DNA from 4 places in the Streptomyces sp. NPDC008121 genome. Region 2 is predicted to be linked to each of the others. Evidence: riboswitches for the same ligand, from Rfam matches in the RefSeq annotation. Region 2 holds a riboswitch; each other region holds the start of a gene.
What was found. A riboswitch is a leader RNA that binds a small molecule or an ion and turns the genes downstream of it on or off. The one in region 2 is predicted to bind cobalamin.
Positions count from the first base shown of each region.

Region 1: it holds a riboswitch for cobalamin, as region 2 does, so the genes downstream of both, cobN (cobaltochelatase subunit CobN) here and ACFZBD_RS03235 (ABC transporter substrate-binding protein) in region 2, are expected to answer to the same signal.
Region 3: it holds a riboswitch for cobalamin, as region 2 does, so the genes downstream of both, ACFZBD_RS06990 (ABC transporter substrate-binding protein) here and ACFZBD_RS03235 (ABC transporter substrate-binding protein) in region 2, are expected to answer to the same signal.
Region 4: it holds a riboswitch for cobalamin, as region 2 does, so the genes downstream of both, ACFZBD_RS12405 (ribonucleoside-diphosphate reductase subunit alpha) here and ACFZBD_RS03235 (ABC transporter substrate-binding protein) in region 2, are expected to answer to the same signal.

Region 1 is NZ_JBIBHT010000004.1:378,688-383,894, forward strand. Features, by position in the region: gene ACFZBD_RS16035 (serine hydrolase) at 1-233, shown strand, start outside; gene cobJ (precorrin-3B C(17)-methyltransferase) at 205-1,692, opposite strand; gene ACFZBD_RS16045 (precorrin-8X methylmutase) at 1,689-2,348, opposite strand; gene ACFZBD_RS16050 (cobalamin biosynthesis protein CobG) at 2,345-3,814, opposite strand; cobalamin riboswitch at 3,861-3,996, shown strand; gene cobN (cobaltochelatase subunit CobN) at 4,035-5,207, shown strand, end outside.
Region 2 is NZ_JBIBHT010000001.1:740,484-745,690, reverse strand. Features, by position in the region: gene ACFZBD_RS03245 (DUF1275 family protein) at 100-774, opposite strand; gene ACFZBD_RS03240 (hemerythrin domain-containing protein) at 1,211-1,681, shown strand; cobalamin riboswitch at 1,877-2,084, shown strand; gene ACFZBD_RS03235 (ABC transporter substrate-binding protein) at 2,314-3,552, shown strand; gene ACFZBD_RS03230 (iron chelate uptake ABC transporter family permease subunit) at 3,549-4,652, shown strand; gene ACFZBD_RS03225 (ATP-binding cassette domain-containing protein) at 4,649-5,207, shown strand, end outside.
Region 3 is NZ_JBIBHT010000002.1:301,439-306,645, forward strand. Features, by position in the region: gene ACFZBD_RS06980 (hypothetical protein) at 1-361, opposite strand, end outside; gene ACFZBD_RS06985 (methyltransferase domain-containing protein) at 521-1,159, opposite strand; cobalamin riboswitch at 1,303-1,487, shown strand; gene ACFZBD_RS06990 (ABC transporter substrate-binding protein) at 1,538-2,569, shown strand; gene ACFZBD_RS06995 (iron chelate uptake ABC transporter family permease subunit) at 2,587-3,696, shown strand; gene ACFZBD_RS07000 (ATP-binding cassette domain-containing protein) at 3,693-4,511, shown strand; gene ACFZBD_RS07005 (hypothetical protein) at 4,593-5,207, opposite strand, start outside.
Region 4 is NZ_JBIBHT010000003.1:521,067-526,273, forward strand. Features, by position in the region: gene ACFZBD_RS12385 (extracellular solute-binding protein) at 1-503, opposite strand, end outside; gene ACFZBD_RS12390 (GntR family transcriptional regulator) at 789-1,553, shown strand; gene ACFZBD_RS12395 (DUF3311 domain-containing protein) at 1,686-1,937, shown strand; gene mctP (monocarboxylate uptake permease MctP) at 1,934-3,559, shown strand; cobalamin riboswitch at 3,619-3,778, shown strand; gene ACFZBD_RS12405 (ribonucleoside-diphosphate reductase subunit alpha) at 3,912-5,207, shown strand, end outside.

The DNA.
Region 1 (5,207 bases), on a different contig from region 2:
CGGAGGTCGTCGCCGGCGCCGACGGCGCCCTGACGCTCCGTCTGGGGCCGAAGCCCCTGACGTACCGCCTCACCCACTACGACGGCGACACGTTCAGCTTCCCCACCACCGGCGAGAACGCCGTCGGGCTCACCGGGGTCACCTTCACCCCGGACGGGTCGTCCTTCACCGTCGAGTACCTGGACACGGAGGGGCTGGGCACCTTCACCCGTAGCGGCGCGGAGTCCAGGTGATCGTCCGGCCGTCGCCGCGCTCCACCGCCCGGGTCTGCGAGGAGCCGACGAGCAGCAAGGTGCGCATGTCGACCTCCGAGGGCTCCAGCGTCTTCAGGGTCACCACCCGCACCGACTGCCCGGGGCCGCCGACGTCCCGCGCCACGACCACCGGCGTCTCCGGCGAACGGAGTTCCAGCAGCAGCTCCCGGGCGGCCGCCACCTGGTGCGTACGGGACTTCGACCCCGGGTTGTACAGCGCCAGCACCAGATCCGCCTCCGCCGCGGCGCGCAGCCGGCCGGCGATCACGTCCCACGGCTTGAGGCGGTCGGAGAGGGAGATCGTGGCGTAGTCGTGGCCGAGCGGGGCGCCGGCCGCCGCGGCGGCCGCGTTGGCGGCGGTCACCCCCGGCAGGACGCGCACGGGCACGTCGGCGTACCGCTCCTCGGACGCCACCTCCAGGACCGCCGTCGCCATGGCGAAGACGCCCGGGTCGCCGCCCGAGACGACCGCGACCCGCCGGCCGCGCCGGGCCAGGTCCAGGGCGAACTCGGCCCGCTCGGACTCGACCTTGTTGTCGGAGCCGTGGCGCCGCTGACCGGGCCGCAGGGCCGGCACCCGGTCGAGGTAGGTGGTGTAGCCGACCAGGTCGTCGGCGTTGACCAGGGCACCGCGGGACTCCGGCGTCAGCCACGGCGCGCCCGCCGGGCCGGTGCCGACGACGACGACCTCGCCGCGCTCCCGGGCCTCGGGCGCCACCGCGTCGATACGGGAGGGCAGCACGGCCACCGAGAAGTACGGCACCGTCGCCGCGTCCACCCCGGCCAGTGCCTCGGTCCGCTCGCCGGCCATGAACGCCCGCTCCACATAGCGCGCGTCGTCCAGCCGCCCGGCCCGCTCCAGGGCGCGCCGCACGGTCGGGAACGTCCGGCCCAGCTTCATCACGACCGCCGAGTCGGTGCCCGCGAGCCGGGCCGTCAGCTCGTCCTCCGGCAGCGTGCCGGGGATGATCGTCAGGACCTCCTCGGCCTCGCACAGCGGCTCCCCCAGCCGCGCGGCGGCCGCGCTCACCGAGGTCACACCGGGGATGACGGTCGTGTCGTAGCGGTGCGCGAGACGCTTGTGCATGTGCTGGTACGAGCCGTAGAAGAGCGGGTCGCCCTCGGCGAGGACGGCGACCGTGCGGCCCGCGTCCAGATGGGCGGCGAGCCGGGCCGCCGCCTCCTCGTAGAAGTCGTCCAGCGCGCCCCGGTAGCCGCCGGGGTGGTCGGTGGTCTCCACCGTGAGCGGGTACATCAGCCGCTCCTCGACGTGGTCCTCGCGGATGTGCGCGGCGGCGATGGAGCGGGCGATGGACCGGCCGTGGCGGGCCGAGTGGTAGGCGATCACGTCGGCGGCCTCGATGGCCTTCACGGCGGCGACGGTCATCAGGTCAGGGTCGCCGGGGCCGAGGCCGACTCCGTACAGGGTGCCGCTCATGCCTGGATCTCCGCCTCGGTCGCGATCGCGTTGACGGCGGCGGCCGCCATGGCGCTGCCGCCGCGCCGCCCCCGGACGACGAGGTAGTCGAGGCCGAGCTCCCGGCCCCGCTCCGCCAGGGCGTCCTTGGACTCGGCGGCGCCGATGAAGCCGACCGGTATGCCGAGGACGGCCGCCGGGCGGCCGGCGCCCCGCTCGATCATCTCCAGGAGGCGGAAGAGCGCGGTGGGGGCGTTGCCGATGGCGACGACCGAGCCTTCGAGGCGGTCGCGCCACAGCTCCAGGGCGGCGGCGCTGCGGGTCGTGCCGAGTTCGGCGGCGAGGGCGGGCACCGAGGGGTCGGAGAGGGTGCAGACGACGTCGTTGCCGGCGGGCAGCCGCTTGCGGGTCACCCCGCTGGCGACCATCTGCGCGTCGCAGAGGATCGGCGCGCCGGCGCGCAGGGCGGCGCGGGCGCGGGAGACGACCTCGGGCGAGTGGGCGAGGTCCCGGACGAGGTCGACCATGCCGCAGGCGTGGATCATCCGGACCGCGACCTGGCCGACGTCGGCGGGCAGACCCGCGAGATCCGCTTCGGCGCGGATCGTGGCAAAGGACTGGCGGTAGATCTCCGCGCCGTCCTTCTCGTAGTCGAACATCGTGTTGCTCTCGCTCATCTCGTGGTGGGTGTACGGGCTGTCGCCACAGCGGCCGCCAGTTGCGTTCGGGGGGTGGGGACGCCGTCGACCTCGTACGTACCGTCGCCGGTGGCGACCACGTCCACCCAGCTCCCCTTCGGATGGCCGCAGCGCCGTGCGCAGCCGGAGAAGTGGACGGGCAGCCGGCGGGGCGGGGGGCCGCCGTCGTCGGTGGGTCCGGGGCCGCCGGCGCGGCCGGGGGTGGCGTCCGCCCGGACGTCGGCGAGGGACCGGGCGCAGCCGGGCCGCCCGGTGCAGGCGCCGACGCCGAGCCAGGGGGAGTCGTCGCGGGTGATCAGTCCGGCTTCGGCGAGGGCGTCCCGCCGCGCCTCGGCGGCCGTACGGTCGGCGAGGCCGGTCACGACGGCGCCGCGCCACGGGGTGAGCCGCAGTTCGCCGCCGCCGTCGCCGGGGGCGAGGGCGCGCAACTGGGCGGAGGTGAGGCGGCCGAGCGGCAGGGCGACGGAGACGGCGTGCCGGCCGGTCGCCGGGTGGGCGAGCACGCCGGGGAGCGGGCCCTGCCCGCTCGGATCCGGGCACGCGCCCGGGGTGTCCGGTGCGGCCGGGACGCCCGCGCGGGCCAGCGCGCCCGCGAGGTCCGGCCGGACGGCCCCGGGCAGCTCGTGGACGCGCCAGGCCCCGGTCCCGGCCGTGCGGGCGGCGGCGAGGAAGGCGTCGGCGGCCGCGAGGGCGGCGCGCGGCGCGTCGGCGGCGGCGACCCGGAACACCTGGCGACCGACCCGCAGGAGCGCGCCGCCCGCGCGCTCCGGGTCGTACCCGTGCTCCGGGTCGTCCGCGTGCTTCGGGTCGTGTCCGTGCTCAGGGTCGTCCGTGTGCTCCGGGCCGTGTCCGTGCTCCGGCGGAGCGGGCGGGCGGACGGCCCCGGCCGTCGCAGCGACCCCCGGCGCCCCCGCCCCCGTTGAGAACAACGTCACATCCGCGCCCAGCCCGCCGACGTCTCCCCGCCCGTCGTCGAAGGCGAAGAGGAAACGGCCGGAAAGCGCTGCCGTCCACGCCCGCGCGCAGAGCAGCGCGTCCAGCTCGCGCGCCCACAACCGCGCGTCCCCGCAACCGTTTCCGTCGATCCCCGCCAGCGGCGAGACCACGATGTTCCGGACGCGTTCGTGGGTGGCGGAGGGCAGCAGTCCGGCCGGGGCGAGCAGCCCCGCGAGGTCGGCCCCGCAGCCCTCGCCGAGGCCGCGCAGCTCCACGTTGCCCCGCGAGGTGACGCTGATCCGCCCGTCGCCCAGCTCCTCCGCCGCCACGGCCAGGGACTCGACCTGACGTACTGTCAACGCGCCTGCGGGCAGCCGCAGTCGGGCCAGGCGCCCGTCGTCGGCGGGGTGCAGGCGCAGCGCCCCCGGGCAGGCGTCGCCACGGTCCCGTATGACGGGTTCGCCCTGGTTGGGCGTGGTGGGTGGGGTGGGCGGCATGGCGGCGAGCATACCCACGTGGTCGCGGGCGACCCTTCGGGCCGCCGCGGGCAGGATCTACTATGCAGACGGCATGGGGTCCCAGGACCCCGGGGAGGAAGCCCGGTGAGAATCCGGCGCGGTCCCGCCACTGTGAGCCCGCCCCGGGAACGGGGGCCGGGTGAGTCAGGAACTCCCGCCGTCCACACGACCACCCGGGGCGCGGACAACCCCGAGGAAGGCCTGCGCTCGCATGCGAATTCTGTTGCTGTCGCACTCCGACACCGACCTGCTCAGCGCCCGCGCGGCCGGCGGTCCGGTCGGGTACCGGTTCGCCAACCCCTCCCGCCTCGCCCCCGGGGACCTTCCCGGGCTGCTCGACGGCGCCGACCTCGTCGTCGTCCGCCTCCTCGGCGGCCTGCGCGCCTGGGAGGACGGCCTGCAGACGCTGCGGGCGACGGAGAAGCCGCTGGTCGTGCTCTCCGGCGAACAGGCCCCGGACGCCCAGCTGATGGAGAGCTCCACGGTCCCCGTCGGCGTCGCCACCGAGGCCCACGCCTACCTCGCGCACGGCGGCCCGGCCAACCTGGAGCAGCTCGCCCGGTTCCTCTCCGACACCGTGCTGCTCACCGGCCACGGTTTCGAGGCCCCGGCCGCCGCCCCCACCTGGGGCCCCCTGGAGCGCGAGCCGAGGCGGACCGACGGCCCGACGGTCGCCGTGCTCTACTACCGCGCCCACCACATGAGCGGGAACACCGCCTTCGTCGACTCCCTCTGCGAGGCGATCGAGGACGCCGGCGCCCGCGCGCTGCCGCTGTACGTCGCCTCGCTGCGGGCCCCCGAGCCCGAGCTGATCGAGACGCTCAGGGGCGCCGACGCGATCGTCACCACCGTCCTCGCGGCGGGCGGCACCAAGCCCGCCGAGGCGCAGGCCGCAGAAATGGGGGTGTCGCGAAGCGACTCGGACAAGGGTGGTGGTGGGCGACGGGCGGGCGAAGAGGCGTGGGACGCGGGGGCGCTCGCCGCCCTCGACGTACCGATCCTCCAGGCGCTCTGCCTCACCGGTTCGCGTGCCGCCTGGGAGGAGAACGACGAGGGGCTCTCGCCGCTGGACGCCGCCAGCCAGGTCGCGGTGCCCGAGTTCGACGGCCGGCTGATCACCGTCCCGTTCTCCTTCAAGGAGATCGACGAGGACGGCCTCCCGGCCTATGTCGCGGACACCGAGCGCGCCGCCCGCGTCGCCGGGATCGCCGTGCGCCACTCCCGCCTGCGGCACATCCCGAACGCCGGGAAGAAGCTCGCCCTGGTCCTCTCCGCGTACCCGACGAAGCACTCCCGGATCGGCAACGCGGTCGGCCTCGACACCCCCGCCTCCGCCGTCGCGCTCCTGCGCCGCCTGCGCGAGGAGGGGTACGACTTCGGCCCC
Region 2 (5,207 bases):
CATCCAGCGCGCAGACGAACCGCAGGGTGGTAAGCGGGTCAGAACCCTCGACCTCGTCCGGTCGCCCGCAGATCCGTGCGACGTGGGGGGGCCACGTCCTCATACACGGCCCGCAGCGCTCCGGGGACGGGCGGCCACGACAACGCCGGTCAGCAGAACCAGGACCGCTACGAGAACACCCTCCACCCCGTGGTGGGCGTGTACGAGACCGCCCGCGAGCGCCCCGGCGGCCAGCACGACGACCGACGCCCCCCGCCGCATGCTGCCGGGCCCAGGTCGGTCCACCGCGAGTCCGGTCAGTGTCCGCGTCATCACGGTGGTGGCCAGGTCCGGCACGCCCAGACGGTGCACGACGGCGTTCTGCAGCCCCATCCCGCAGGCCAGCGGCACCAGGACCGCGTACCGTCCCCAGCCGGCTGCCTGACCGGCAAACGCGAGCCCGGCCAACAGGGCCTGAAACACGACCAGCGAAGCGAACAGCGCTCCAGGCTCGGTCTTCCGCCGCCACGCACCACCCGCCGCCGCCCCGGCCAGGAACCCGGCCAGCGCCACCGCCGACGCCGCCGCCGACAGCCCGGCCACTCCTGACAAGGCGAAGCCCAGGAAGACCACATTGCCCGTCATGTTGGCCACGAACACCCGTCCCAGCCCGAGGAAGCTGGCCGCGTCCACCAGACCGCTGACAAACGTCAGCACAAGCAGTGACGGAACGAACCGCTCGTAGAGGTGCCCGTTGGGAAACAGCCACCGTGCGACCGTCCCACCACCACTCACCGCGGCCCCTCCCCGCAGGCGCGCTTGACCCGGGAGCCGCCGGCTTCCTTCATGACTCGTGTTCGTTGCACTCACTCACTGGAGCAGAAGGTGAAGAGAGGCTCGACGCCACACGCCGCACGTGTGCTTACTCGATCGCCCGTCGCGAGGACGCCCTCGGGGGCCGTGCCCTCGGGGACCGCCGTGAAAAAGCGCAGGTTCAGCGACTGCGAGCCGCACCGCGATCATCCGCACGGACGCGACCCCAACCCGTGACACCCGACGCCAAGGAGGCGCAGGCGCGCCTGGGCGGACAGTTCACGCCGAGCCGTAACGTCCCGTGCCCGGGTGCGGTACCGTACGGGAAGCGTCGCGTGCCGGTGGCAGACTGTGTCAGGCATGGAGGCGCCGGACCGAAGGAGGTTGACGATGTACTCGTCCCACCCTTCGCTCTCGCGTGTCTGAGCGCGAGACGACCAGGCTCGTCGCCTGGAGCCAAGAACTCCGTCAGGTGCACCACCGACTGCGGGAAGCGCTGTCCGTGACCCGCGCCTCCCTCGCCGACGGCACCCCCGGTGAAGCGGCCACCCGCGAACTGCTGCTGTACTGCCACGGCTTCTGCACGGCTCTCGACGCCCACCACCAGGGCGAAGACCGCACCCTGTTCCCCGCCATCGCGGCCGCGCACCCCCAGTTGCGCCCGGTACTGCGCTCCCTTGAGCAGGACCACTCGATGATCGCCTACCTGCTCAACGGCCTCCGCGCCGCGGTCGACCGGGCCGCGCCGCCCGAGGAGCTCGACCAGCACTTCGAAGGCATCGCCGCGATCATGGAGAACCACTTCCGCTACGAGGAACGGCAACTGCTCACCGTGCTCGAGACCCTCGAGCTGGAAGCCGTACCCGGCGAGGTCCTGGGCCCGATATGAGCCGGTGAGCGGTGAATCCGCTTACGCCTCGTCAGCAGTGCCGGCACGCAGACAGTGGTCTGGGGCGACCCCCCACTGCCAACGGCGTCCCGCCCAGGGGCGACGGTCGAGCGCAGTGAAGCGGTCGCCGCAGGCTGCACCGGATGAACACTCCTTGTCATGATGGCTGCACTCGCGGTTGTGTCTGATCGCACAGAGTGTGGTCTGGCGAGGCGTGGCCGGTTCTGCGATGCTTTCGCCGAACAAGCGACGGCGGAACGAGGAAGCCGGTGAGATTCCGGCACGGTACCGCCACTGTGTAGGGGGAGCGACTCCGCCCATGGCCACCGCCCCATCAGGGGTGGGAAGGCCGGAGAAGCTGTGATCCCGAGTCAGGAGACTCACGCCGTCGCACCTCGATGTACGGGGCGGATTTCCCCAGGAGAGGCGGTGGCACTCGTGTGCCTGCGTATGTGTGAGGGCAGTTCCGCGCTGCCTGTGCTCCTCCGGAGCCGGCCTGCCCGGCGTGCCGCACGGGCTCGATCCCCCAGGTCCTGACGACCTCCTCCCTCAGCGGTTTCTTCCCGCACGCCGTATCAGGCGCACCGCCATGCCGGTGCGCCCTGGCCCACGCATGCCCTCAGGAGTCAACTTTGCCGTCCGTACGGTCCCTTGCGCCCGGTCGCCGTCAGGCTGCCGCAGCGGTCTTCCTGGCCGCCGCCCTCACACTCACCGCGTGCGGCGGCGCCTCCGGCCCGCCCGCCGATGCCAAAGCGGCAGCCGCCGGGAAGGGCTGTATCGAGGACTTCGACCCGGCCAAGGACTACTTCCCGGTCAAGTCCACGGTTAAGCACGCCGAGAACTTCACGCTCCGGTACGAGAAGAGCTACCAGGTCCTCACCGTCAAGGAGCCCTTCCCCAAGGGCAAGCCCGAGTCGTACGTCCTGGTCAAGTGCGGTGCGCCGAAGCCGGAGCTGACCGGTGAGCTGGCGTCCGCACAGCAGGTCACCGTCCCCGTCAAGAGCCTGTACTCCGCCTCCACCACCCATCTGCCGCTGCTCACCGAGACCGGCACCCTGGACGTGCTCACCGGTGTCGCGAGCGCCGTGGCCATCTCCTCCGCCGAGGTGCTCGAGCGGGTGCGGGCGGGCGAGGTCGTCGAGTACGCCAAGGACCGCACCCTCGACGCCGAAGCCGTCATCGGCGCCAAGCCGGACGTCCTGATGACCCAGGGCACCGACGACCCGCAGTACCCCAAGCTGCGCCAGGCCGGGATCGCCGTCGTCGCCAACGCCGAATGGCTGGAGCCGAGTCCGCTCGGCCGAGCCGAGTGGGTCAAGGCCATGGCCGCGCTCACCGGGGCGGAGCAGCGCGCCGGTGAGGTGTTCGACACCATCGAGGGCGACTACCGGAAGGTCGCGGCCAAGGGTGCGCAGGCCGTCGCGGCGGGCAGGCCCGTCGAGGTGCTGCCCGGAACGATGTACCAGGGCACCTGGTCCATGCCCGCCGGCGGCAGCTACGCCGCCCGGCTGATCAAGGACGCGGGCGGCACCTATCCGTGGGCGAGCGAGCGGGGCACCGGCGGCCTCCAGCTGAACTTCGAGGGCGTGCACGCCAAGGGCGGCCGGGCCCCGGTCTGGATCGCCGACCAGCAATGGAAGTCCACCGCCGACGCCGTGAAGGCCGACAGCCGGTACGGGCAGCTGAAGGCCCTCACCGGCGGTGCGGTCTGGACGAACACCAAGGCGGTCGGCCCCGGCGGCGGCAACGACTACTTCGAACGCGGTGTGCTGCGCCCGGACCTGGTCCTGGCCGACCTCTTCGCGCTGATGCACCCGGACCGGGCGAAGGGCCACACCTTCACCTTCTACGAGCTGGTGCCCAAGGCGTGACGACGCACCTGACCGCCGCGACGGCCGCCGCCCCGGACACCACGCCGACGATCCGAATGGCGCGGCGGCGCCTCGCCGTCGTCCTCGCCCTCGTCGCCGGTACCACCGCCCTGTTCGTCCTCACCCTCGCGACCGGCTCCCACCCGGTGCCGACCGGGGAGGTGGTGCGGATCCTGTTCGGCGGCACCGCCGACGACCCGCGGTGGACCGTCATCGTGGAAGAGGTCCGGCTGCCGCGAGCGCTGACCGCCACCGCCGCCGGTGCCGCCCTCGCCGTGGCGGGCGTGCAGATGCAGACGCTGTTCCGCAACGCGCTGGCCGATCCGTTCTCCCTCGGGGTGAGTTCGGGCGCCAGCATCGGCGTCGCCGCCGTGGTGGTCGGCACCGGCGGCGTCGCCGGCAGCTTCACCGGCGACCTGGCCGGTCTGGGACGCGTGGGTGTCGTCATCGCCGCCTCGCTCGGGGCCGCCGCCGTGATGGCGCTCGTCCTGCTCCTCTCGCGATGGGTGAAGTCGGCCGTCACCCTCCTCGTCATCGGCGTCATGATCGGTTCGGCGGCGACCGCGGTCGTCGGGGTGATGCTCGTCTACGCCCGGCCCGAGCGCGCCCAGCAGTTCGTCATGTGGGGCCTGGGCAGCTTCAGCGCCACGACCTGGCCCGACCTCCAGGTCATGCTGCCCGTCATCGGCGCGGGACTGCTGGCGGCGCTGCTGACCGCGAAACGACTCAACGCCCTGCTGCTCGGCGAGGACTACGCCCGCACCATGGGCCTGAACGTGCGACGCAGCCGCAATCTGGCGCTGGCCGGCACCTCGCTGCTGGCGGGCGCGGCCACCGCGTTCTGCGGCCCCGTCGCGTTCCTCGGCCTGGCCGTCCCGCACCTGACGCGGGTGGCGCTGGGGACCTCGGACCACCGGGCGCTCATGCCGGCGTCGATGCTCGCGGGTGCGTTCCTCGCACTGGCGTGCGCGTTGCTGAGCCAGCCGCCCGGCACGGACTCCGTGCTGCCGCTCAGCGCCGTCACCTCGCTGTTCGGCGCCCCTGTCGTCATCGCGTTCCTGATCCGCAGCCGTCGCGGCGTACAAGGAGTGGCCTCGTGACCGACACGATGACCGAACCCGTCAAGGACACGGTCGGCGGACCGGACCGCCCCGGCGGTCTCACCACCCAGGGCCTCGGCGTCGGCTACCGGACCCGGTCGCCGCGCGGGCGCGGAGCGAGCCGGGCCGTGCTGTCGGGGCTCGACCTGGAGGCGCGGGCCGGCGAGCTGACCGTGCTCCTCGGACCCAACGGCGCAGGAAAATCAACCCTGTTGCGCACCCTGAGCGGGCTCCTGCCCCCACTGGACGGCCGGATCCGCATCGGCGGGGCGGACCTGGCGCACCAGCCGCCGACCACTCTCGCCCGCCGGCTGGCGGTCGTCCTGACCGACCGGGTGGACGCCGGGCTGCTGTCCGTACGGGAACTGGCCGGGCTCGGCCGGCACCCGCACACCGGTTTCACCGGCCGTCTCACGGCCGTGGACCACGCGGCCGTCGAGTGGTCGCTGAAGGCGGTGGGCGCGCGGCATCTGGCGGACCGTCCGGCCGCCGAGCTCTCCGACGGCGAGCGTCAACGCGTGCTGACCGCCCGCGCTCTCGCCCAGGAACCCGAGG
Region 3 (5,207 bases), on a different contig from region 2:
ACCGGAACCGCGTGATCGCCTTGCCGAAGGTGGTGCCGCCGCCGGTGACGTGGAGCGGCCCGACCTCCGTCCAGACGTAGCTGTCGGCGCCGACCGGCTCCACGCCCATGGCGAGGCCGTGGCCGAAGCCCTTCAGCTGCATCGCCCCCGTGCGCACGCCGGTCCGCCGGTCGATGCGGTTGAGGTACATGTTGCCGGCCGGGGCCGTGGCCGAGCTCTCGACCTGGAGCACGAAGACGTGCCCGTTGACGGTGTCCGTCGCGATCGCCTGCGGCGCCGGGTTCTTCACCAGGTCGACGGTCTGGATCAGTCTGCCGGTCGGACCGGACAGATCGATGCCGTTGGTGTCTGTGTAAGCCATGTTCCCTCCCCTGGGTCCTCCCCGGACCCATGCCCGTCATGATCACACGCGTGTGCGAGTCGAGGGTCCGGGGGGCGCGGCCGCGAAGGGGAGACATCCCGAGGCAGGGGCGGGATCAGGCGTTACGGGGCGGGCTGTACGAGGTCAGGCGGTGCGGGATCAGGCGGTGCGGGTGAGCCGCCACACGTTGTCCACCCGCGTGCCCCGGCGGCCGTCGGGCGCGGTGAGGGCGCGTTCCACGCCCTCCAGCGTGTCCACCCGCCAGGGGTGCGGCAGGGCGAGCGCCGCGAGGACGCCGTCGAGGGTGGGGAACTCCGCGTCGAACGGGTACTCGTGCTTCTCCATCCAGGACGGCCACGCGGCGTGCATGGCGATGAGGAGCGTGCCGCCCGGGGCGACCGCGGCGGCGGCCGACCTGAGCACCCCGTCCTGGTCGAGCGGAACGGGCGACTGCAGGAACTGGGCGCTCACCAGGTCGAAGCCGCCCTCGGGGAAGGTCACTCCGAGGTCGTGCCGCTCGAAGGCGGTCCGGTCGGCGCAGCCGGCCTCCGCCACGTGGGCGGCCGCCCGTTCCAGGGCGGTCGCGGAGATGTCCACGCCGGTCACCCGCCACCCCCGCGAGGCCAGCCACAGGACGTCGCCGCCCTCGCCACAGCCCAGGTCCAGGGCCGTGCCCGGTGTCAGATCGGCGGCCTCCCGCACGAGGAGCGGGTTCGGTTCGCCGCTCCAGACACGGTCGCTCGTGCGGTAGCGCTCTTCCCAGAACTCGGCGGGATCGGTGGGCTTCGGGGTCGGCATCGAGGCTCCTTCGGGACGACTGCGCGGCGCCGGCGGCACCTGGGTCCAGACTCGCCACGGCCCCCCGGCGCGTCAAAGATGCTTGCCGTTTCGGCAACAAGGCGGCGCGGGACCGAGAGGGCGTCCTTTTGCGCCGGAGGCGCGGAACCGTAGGATCACCTGGTCATCACCGCGACGGGAGACAGGAAGCCGGTGCGAAACCGGCACGGTCCCGCCACTGTGACCGGGGAGTGCACCCGTCGAGACGCCACTGCGCGCACCGCGTGGGAAGGCTGGGGTGTACGCCGATCCGGGAGTCAGGAAACTGGCCTGTCGCGGGCCCGATCCGAGGAGCGCGGACTCCCCAGGAGGCTTTTCGTGTACCCCAGTACGTCCCGCATGCCCCGCACGCGCAGCATGCCCCGTCGCCGCCCCGTGCGCGCCGCCGCCCTGGCCCTCGCCCTGTCGGGGGTCCTGCTCACCGGCTGCGGCGCCTCCCCTCAGAGCGGCACCGCCCGGGAGGGCGGCGGCGCGAAGCCCGGTGCGTCCGCCGAGGGTTTCCCCCTCACCGTCGAGAACTGCGGCACGCGCACCACGTACGACAAGCCGCCCTCCCGGGTGGTGACCATCCATCAGCACCCGGCCGAGCTGATGCTGGCCCTCGGTCTGAAGGACCGGATCGTCGGCACGGCCTTCCCCGACTCGGCCGTACTGCCCGCCTTCCGCGAGGACTTCGCGGCGATCCCGGAGCTGGCGAAGAAGGAACCGTCCTTCGAGTCGGTCCTCAACGCGGAACCGGACTTCGTGTACGGCGGCTACGCCAGCGCGTTCGCCGAGAAGGAGGGCCGCTCCCGCAAGGCGTTCGCCGACGCCGGGATCGACACCTACCTCAACCGCGAGTACTGCGGGAAGAAGAAGGTGGCGATGACGGACACGTACGACGAGATCCGCGCCATCGGCTCCCTCTTCGGCGTCGAGGAGCGTGCCGACGCGCTGGTGGCCGACCTTCAGGGGCGCGTGGCAAAGACCGCGGCGACGGTGAAGGGGGCTCCCGCCCTCCCCGTCTTCGTGTACGACAGCGGCGACAAGTCGGCGTTCACCGCCGGAGGCAAGAGCCTCGGCACCGAGGTCATCCGCCTCGCCGGCGGCACCAACGTCTTCGCCGACCTCGACGACGTCTTCGGCGACGTCTCGTGGGAGCAGGTCGTCGCCCGTAAGCCGGAGGTCATCGCCATCTACGACTACGCGGGTGCGGGGAACGTCGAACAGAAGAAGAAGTTCCTGCTGGCGCAGCCGGCCCTCGCCGACGTGCCGGCCGTGAAGAACAAGCGCTTCGTGGTGCTGCCGCTGACGGCGACGCTGGTCGGTGTCCGCGCGCCGTACGCGGTCGAGGACCTCGCCCGCGGGCTGCACCCCGAGCGCTTCCGGTGACGGCACCGGCGAAAGCCGTGTCCGCCGCTCCCCCCGCCGGCTCCTCCGCCCGTCCGGCGGGCGCCGCCCGCGCGGCCGGTCCGGGCCGCCGCGCCTTCGCCCTCACCCTGGTCGTCCTCGGCGTGCTGCTCCTGGCGTCGATGACGGCGGGCATGGCCATCGGCTCGGTGCCGGTGCCCCCCGGCCAGGTGTGGGGCATCGTGACGCACGCCCTGACCGGAGACGGTTCCGAGCCCGCCTGGTCGCAGGCGCGGGAGACGATCGTGCTCGACGTGCGGGCGCCGCGGGTGCTGCTGGGCGCGGTGACGGGCGCCGGGCTCGCGGTGGTGGGCGCCGCGATGCAGGCGTTGGTACGCAACCCGCTCGCGGAGCCGTACCTGCTGGGCGTCTCCTCGGGCGCCTCCCTGGGCGCCGTCGCGGTGATCGTCTTCGGGGTGAGCCTCTTCGGGCCGGTGTCCCTGTCGGTCGCCGCGTTCGCCGGCGCCCTGCTGACGCTGCTGCTCGTCTACACGACGGCCCGGTCCGGCGGCCGCATCACCTCGGTGCGGCTGGTGCTGTCGGGCGTGGCGTTCGCCTCCGTCCTCACGGCGGTCATGGACGTCCTGCTGCTGACCAGCGACCGGGGCAACGAGGCCCGGGCGGTCCTTGCCTGGACCCTCGGGGGCCTCGGCGGTGTCCAGTGGGCCACCCTGTGGCTGCCCGGCGCGGCGCTCGCGCTCGGCGTCGCGGTCCTGCTGACCCGGGCCCGTTCGCTCAATCTGCTGCTCGCCGGCGAGGAGGCGGCCTCGACGATGGGGCTCGACGTCGCCCGGTTCCGGGCCCGGACCTTCGTCCTGCTCTCGCTGGTCACCGGCGTTCTGGTGGCGGCCGCCGGGCCGATCGGGTTCGTGGGGCTGATGATGCCGCACACCGTGCGGCTCTTCGTCGGCGGCGACCACCGCCGGGTGCTGCCGACGGCCGCGCTGGGCGGGGCGGTGTTCCTGATCTGGGCCGACATCGCGGCGCGTACGGTCGCCGCACCCATGGAGATCCCGGTCGGGGTCCTCACGGCGCTGTGCGGGGGGCCGTTCTTCCTGTGGCTGATGCGGCGGGACGCCCGGCGCACGGCCGACCGGGGAGCGGCATGACGGCCACCGAACTCACCGTCGAGGGCGTCACGCTCACGGCGGGCGCGCACCGGCTCGTCCGGGACGTCTCCCTGACCGCCCGGTCCGGTGAGGTGATCGGCCTCGTCGGGCCCAACGGCAGCGGCAAGTCCAGCCTTCTGCGGGCCGTCTACCGCGTGCTGCGTCCCCGGGCGGGCAGCGTCCGGGTGGACGGCGCCGACGTGTGGTCCGTGCCGGTCCGCCGGCTCGCCCGCACGCTGGCCGCCGTGGTGCAGGAGACGGGCGCGGACTTCGACCTGACCGTGCGGGACGTGGTCGCGATGGGACGCACCCCGCACAAGCGGCTCTTCGACGGCGACACCGGCGAGGACACGCTGATCATCGAGTCCGCGCTGGCGTGGGTGGACGCCGAGGCGCTGGCCGACCGTCCCTTCGACCACCTGTCGGGCGGCGAACGCCAGCGTGTGCTCATCGCCCGCGCGCTGGCCCAGCAGCCCGCCCTGCTGGTCCTCGACGAGCCGACCAACCACCTGGACGTCCGGCACCAGTTGGACGTCCTGGGTCTGGTGCGCCGGCTGCCGGCCACGGTCCTGGTCGCCCTCCACGACCTGAACCTCGCCGCCTTCTACTGCGACCGCCTCTACGTCCTGCGCGACGGCGAGGTCGTGGTCACCGGCCCGCCCGGTGAGGTGCTCACGCCCGCCCTGCTGCGGGAGGTGTACGGGGTGACGGCGGAGGTCGCCGTCCACCCGCGTACGGGCGCGCCCCAGGTGACCTTCCTGCCGGGCGAACCCACGGGCGCCGCCGCCCGCGAGAGCGTGGGGCGCACCCCCTAGAGACGCGGTCCGGCCCGCCTCCGCCGGGAGGCGGGGGCGGGCCGGAGACGGTCCACGGGTGCCGGCGGTGGTGCCGGCGGGCTACTCCCGGTCGGTGGCGCGGCGACGCCACCAGACCAGCGCGCCTCCCACGGCCGCGAGTGCGGCGGCGAGTCCGGCGATCAGGCCGACGGGGGCGCCGGAGCCGGTGTCGGCGAGGTCACCGTCCGGGTCCTGCGGTGCGGCGGTGCCGCCGGTGCCCGGGGTCGACGGAGCCGGAGCGGACGGTTCCTCGGTCGGCGTGCCGGGATCGCTCGGGGTCGGCGTGGGCGTCGGGGTCGGGTCCTCGCCGCCTCCGCCGGAGGCCTTGGCCGCGGTGTTCCCGCCGAGGAACAGCGTCTCCTCGCTCTCGGCGTCGTCCGTCATCGTCGCGAGGGACGTCCTCGTCGTCCGCGGCAGATGCTTGTGCCTGGCTTGGAAGCGGATCGGGGTGACGTTCTGCTTCGGCGCCTTGGAGAAGTCGACGCCGCCGACGCCCTGCTGGTAGACCTTGCCGCCGTAGGCGAGTTCGAACCACTCGATGCCCTCGGTCAGGGTCTTCTTGTAGCGGTTGTAGACGTCCATCTTGGACCAGTCGGCGTTCTCGCCGCGCAGCGGCCACTTGGCCACGTCGTTGCTGTCGATGATCTTCCGGTAGTCGGTGGGCCGCTGCGCGTC
Region 4 (5,207 bases), on a different contig from region 2:
GCGGCCTTGACGCCCGCCTCGGCGGCGATGTCCTTGCGCCAGGTGCCCACGCGGCCACCGGCGTAGTAGGGGACGCCGTAGGTCTTGCCGTTGTAGGTGACCGAGTCCTTGAGGGCGTCGAGCCACTTGTCCGAGTTCTCGAACTTCGACGCGTCGACCTCGGCGAAGGCGCCCTTGGCCATGTAGCTGATCATCTCGGAGTTGCCCATCTCGACAACGTCCGGGGCCTTGTCCGTGGCGAGCACCGCGTCGAGCTTGGTGTTCTTGTCCGGCCAGCCGTAGTACTCGTGCTTGATCTTGATGCCGGGGTGCTTCTTGACCACGGCGTCGTCGGCGGCCTTGACCAGCTCGGGCCAGTTGTTCTGGGCGTCCACCGTCAGCCAGACGGTGATCTCCTTGACGTCGCCCCCGGCCGAGTCCCCACCCTTGTCCGAACCGCCACACGCCGCGATCGAGACCATCATGCCCGCGACGCCGATCGCCGCGATGAGCTTGCGCTTCACGCCACCCTCCTCAGGGATGCCTGCAACCCCTGCCCACCGCGCGAAGACATACGCCGAGTAATGCTCGTGGGGCTGGGACCTGGTCTTTAATGGTTTAGACCAGTACCGGGAGCTTGGCCTAGACCTTTAGGGGTGTCAAGGGTGTATAAGAAGGGCAGTCGGGTCCGTTATCGGACCGACACCTGAGGGAGGGCGACGACCCGTGACCGGTCCGTGCCACCATGTGAGCCGCGACAGACGGAGGAGCCGGTGACGGCAGCAGCACAGGAGTCGGGAAGGCAGGCCATGGCCACGGACGCGGGCAGCACGGAGACGGAGGGCGGGGCCGCCACCCGCACCGCGCGCGTGCCCAAGTACTACCGACTGAAGCGGCATTTGCTCGACATGACGGAGACCCTGCCGCCCGGCACGCCGGTCCCGCCGGAGCGCACCCTCGCCGCCGAGTTCGACACCTCGCGCACCACCGTGCGCCAGGCCCTGCAGGAGCTGGTCGTCGAGGGCCGCCTCGAACGCATCCAGGGCAAGGGCACCTTCGTGGCCAAGCCCAAGGTCTCGCAGGCGCTGCAACTGACCTCCTACACCGAGGACATGCGGGCCCAGGGCCTGGAGCCCACCTCCCAGCTGCTCGACATCGGGTACGTCACCGCCGACGACACCCTGGCCGGACTGCTCGACATCTCCGCGGGCGGCCGGGTGCTGCGCATCGAGCGGCTGCGCCTGGCGAGCGGCGAGCCGATGGCGATCGAGACCACCCACCTCTCGGCCAAGCGCTTCCCGGCGCTGCGCCGTTCGCTGGTGAAGTACACCTCGCTCTACACCGCGCTGGCCGAGGTGTACGACGTACACCTCGCCGAGGCCGAGGAGACGATCGAGACCTCCCTGGCCACTCCGCGCGAGGCCGGGCTGCTCGGGACGGACGTAGGCCTGCCGATGCTGATGCTCTCCCGTCACTCCCTGGACGCCCAGGGCGAGCCGGTCGAGTGGGTGCGCTCGGTCTACCGCGGCGACCGGTACAAGTTCGTCGCCAGGCTGCAGCGCCCCAACGGCTGAGCCGCCGCCCGCCATTCCCCGACAAAAGACCCCAGCCGCGTCCGATATTCGGACGGGGGTTCCATACGGCGTACCCGTCCCCTAGATTTCCTGCCCATTACACAGGTGATCAGCGAGGGGACGGTTCGCCGTATGCCGGAAACACAGCAAAGACAACCAACCGTCACACCCGTGCGGGTGGTGGTGGCGCTCTGCCTGTTCGCGCCGTTCGTGGCGATGCTCTGGGTGAGCTCGTACGCGAAGGTCGAACCGACCTTCATCGGCATCCCGTTCTTCTACTGGTACCAGATGGCCTGGGTCGTCATCTCGACCGTGCTGACCATGATCGCGTACCAGCTGTGGCAGCGTGACCAGCGATCCCGCAAGGGAGGTGGGTCGAAGTGAAGGACGGCGTGAACGGCGTCGCACTCGCCGTCTTCATCTTCTTCTTCCTGGCCGTCACGGTCATGGGCTTCCTCGCCTCGCGCTGGCGCAGGGCCGAGAACGAGCACAGCCTCGACGAGTGGGGCCTGGGCGGCCGCTCGTTCGGCACCTGGGTGACCTGGTTCCTGCTGGGCGGCGACCTCTACACCGCCTACACCTTCGTCGCCGTCCCGGCGGCGATCTACGCGGCAGGCGCGGCCGGCTTCTTCGCCGTGCCGTACACCATCCTGGTCTACCCGCTGATCTTCACCTTCCTGCCGCGCCTGTGGTCCGTCTCGCACAAGCACGGCTACGTCACCACCTCGGACTTCGTCCGCGGCCGGTTCGGCTCCAAGGGCCTGTCGCTGGCGGTCGCGCTGACCGGCATCCTCGCCACCATGCCGTACATCGCGCTCCAGCTCGTCGGCATCCAGGCCGTCCTGGACGTGATGGGCGTGGGCGGCGGCGAGACCACCCACTGGTTCATCAAGGACCTGCCGCTGCTGATCGCGTTCGGTGTCCTCGCGGCGTACACGTACTCCTCGGGTCTGCGCGCCCCGGCGCTCATCGCCTTCGTCAAGGACACCCTGATCTACATCGTCATCGCGGTGGCGATCATCTACATCCCGATCAAGCTCGGCGGCTTCGACGAGATCTTCGCCAAGGCCGGCGAGGCCTACGCGACGGTCAACCCGGCGACCGACAAGCCGCGCGGCGCGCTGGTGCCGGGCGAGATGGGCCAGTGGGGCTATGCCACGCTGGCGCTCGGGTCGGCGCTCGCGCTCTTCATGTACCCGCACTCGATCACGGCGACGCTCTCCTCGCGCAGCCGTGACGTCATCCGCCGCAACACCACGATCCTGCCGCTCTACTCCCTGATGCTGGGTCTGCTGGCGCTGCTCGGCTTCATGGCGATCGCGGCCGGGGTCAAGGTCAGCAACGGCCAGCTCGCCATCCCGCAGCTGTTCGAGAACATGTTCCCGGACTGGTTCGCGGGCGTGGCCTTCGCCGCGATCGGCATCGGCGCGCTGGTGCCGGCGGCGATCATGTCGATCGCCGCGGCCAACCTCTTCACCCGCAACATCTACAAGGACTTCCTGAAGCCGGACGCCACGCCGGAGCAGGAGACCAAGGTGTCCAAGCTGGTGTCCCTGCTGGTGAAGGTCGGCGCGCTGGCCTTCGTCCTCACCATGGACAAGACCGTCGCCATCAATTTCCAGCTCCTCGGCGGCATCTGGATCCTGCAGACCCTGCCGGCGCTGGTCGGCGGTCTGTTCACCCGCTGGTTCCACCGCTGGGCGCTGCTCGCCGGCTGGGCCGTCGGCATGGTGTACGGCACGGCGGCGGCGTACGGAGTGGCCAGCCCGACCCAGAAGCACTTCGGCGGCTCGTCCGCCGAGATCCCGGGCATCGGCGAGATCGGCTACATCGGTCTCACCGCCTTCGTGCTCAACGTCGTCGTCACCGTCGTCCTCACCTTCGTCCTGAGGGCGGTCAAGGCGCCGGACGGCATCGACGAGACCTCTCCGTCGGACTACACCGCGGACGCGGGCGACCCGGGGGTCGAGACCGAGCTTCCCAAGCTCGGCGCGAACACGCACTGACCGCTCGCTCCGGGGCGGAGGGGCTGAAAGGCGGACGCACCGGAGGAGGAGCGACACAACATGTGGGGGGTGCCGCAAGCGGCGCCCCCCACATGTATGCTCATCTCGCTGTCGCCGCAGGGGAATCCGGTGGAAATCCGGAACTGTCCCGCAACGGTGTGTTGGTGTGCTTTTGCGCTCACGCGAGTCCGAAGACCTGCCGACAGTGCGCCCGGTCCGTCCGTTCCGGGTGCCAGAGTCGTCCGGGCCTCGCGGAGTGGGCCGGTGGACACGGCGCGCGCCCGCGTGAAGGGGTGCCCCCTGCCGTCCGCCTCCCGCCGCCGCCCCCGGGCCGAGCGAGGGAGAGCCCCACGTGACCATCGCGCCAGCCGATCCGGCCACGGCGATCGAGAGCGACGGACCCGGCACCATGCTGCTGCGGACCCTGACCGACCTCACCGCCGATCTCCCCGACACCGACCCGGGCAAGGTCGCCGCCGCCGCGCTGCGCGGCCGCAACGCCTCCTCCGACGAGGCGGAGCTGCGGGAGCTGGCCACCGAGGCGGCCGCCGGTCTGATCGCCGAGGACCCGGCCTACTCCCGGCTCGCGGCCCGCCTGCTGACGATCACCATCGCCGACGAGGCCGCCGGCCAGGGCGCGATCACCTTCTCCTCCTCGGTGGCCGTCGGCCACCACGAGGGTCTGATCGCCGACCGCACGGCCGCGTTCGTCCGGCAGCACGCCGCCCGGCTGGACGCGCTGATCGACTCCGCCGCGGACGACCGCTTCGGCTACTTCGGCCTGCGCACGCTCTTCTCCCGCTACCTCCTGCGCCACCCGATCACCCGCAAGGTGATCGAGACCCCGCAGCACTTCATGCTCCGGGTGGCCTGCGGGCTCGCCGAGGACGACAGCGCCCGCGCGCTCGACGAGGTGGCGGCGCTCTACGGGCTGATGAGCCGGCTCGACTACCTCCCCTCCTCCCCCACGCTCTTCAACTCCGGCACCCGCCACCCGCAGATGTCGTCCTGCTATCTGCTGGACTCGCCGAAGGACGAGCTGGACTCCATCTACGACCGGTACCACCAGGTCGCCCGGCTCTCCAAGCACGCCGGCGGCATCGGCCTGTCGTACTCCCGCATCCGAGCCCGCGGCTCGCTGATCCGCGGCACCAACGGGCACTCCAACGGCATCGTGCCGTTCCTCAAGACGCTGGACGCCTCCGTCGCCGCCGTGAACCAGGGCGGGCGGCGCAAGGGCGCGGCCGCCGTCTACCTGGAGACCTGGCACGCGGACATCGAGGAGTTCCTGGAGCTACGCGACAACACCGGTGAGGACCAGCGGCGTACGCACAACCTCAACCTGGCGCACTGGATCCCGGACGAGTTCATGCGGCGGGTCAACGCCGACGCCCCGTGGTCGCTGTTCTCCCCCGCCGACGTGCCCGAGCTGGTCGACCTGTGGGGCGAGGAGTTCGACGCCGCCTACCGCGCCGCCGAGGCCAAGGGGCTGGCCCGCAAGACCATGCCGGCGCGCGAGCTGTACGGCCGGATGATGCGGACGCTGGCGCAGACCGGCAACGGCTGGATGACGTTCAAGGACGCCTCGAACCGGACCGCCAACCAGACGGCGGAGCCCGGCCACACGGTGCACTCCTCCAATCTCTGC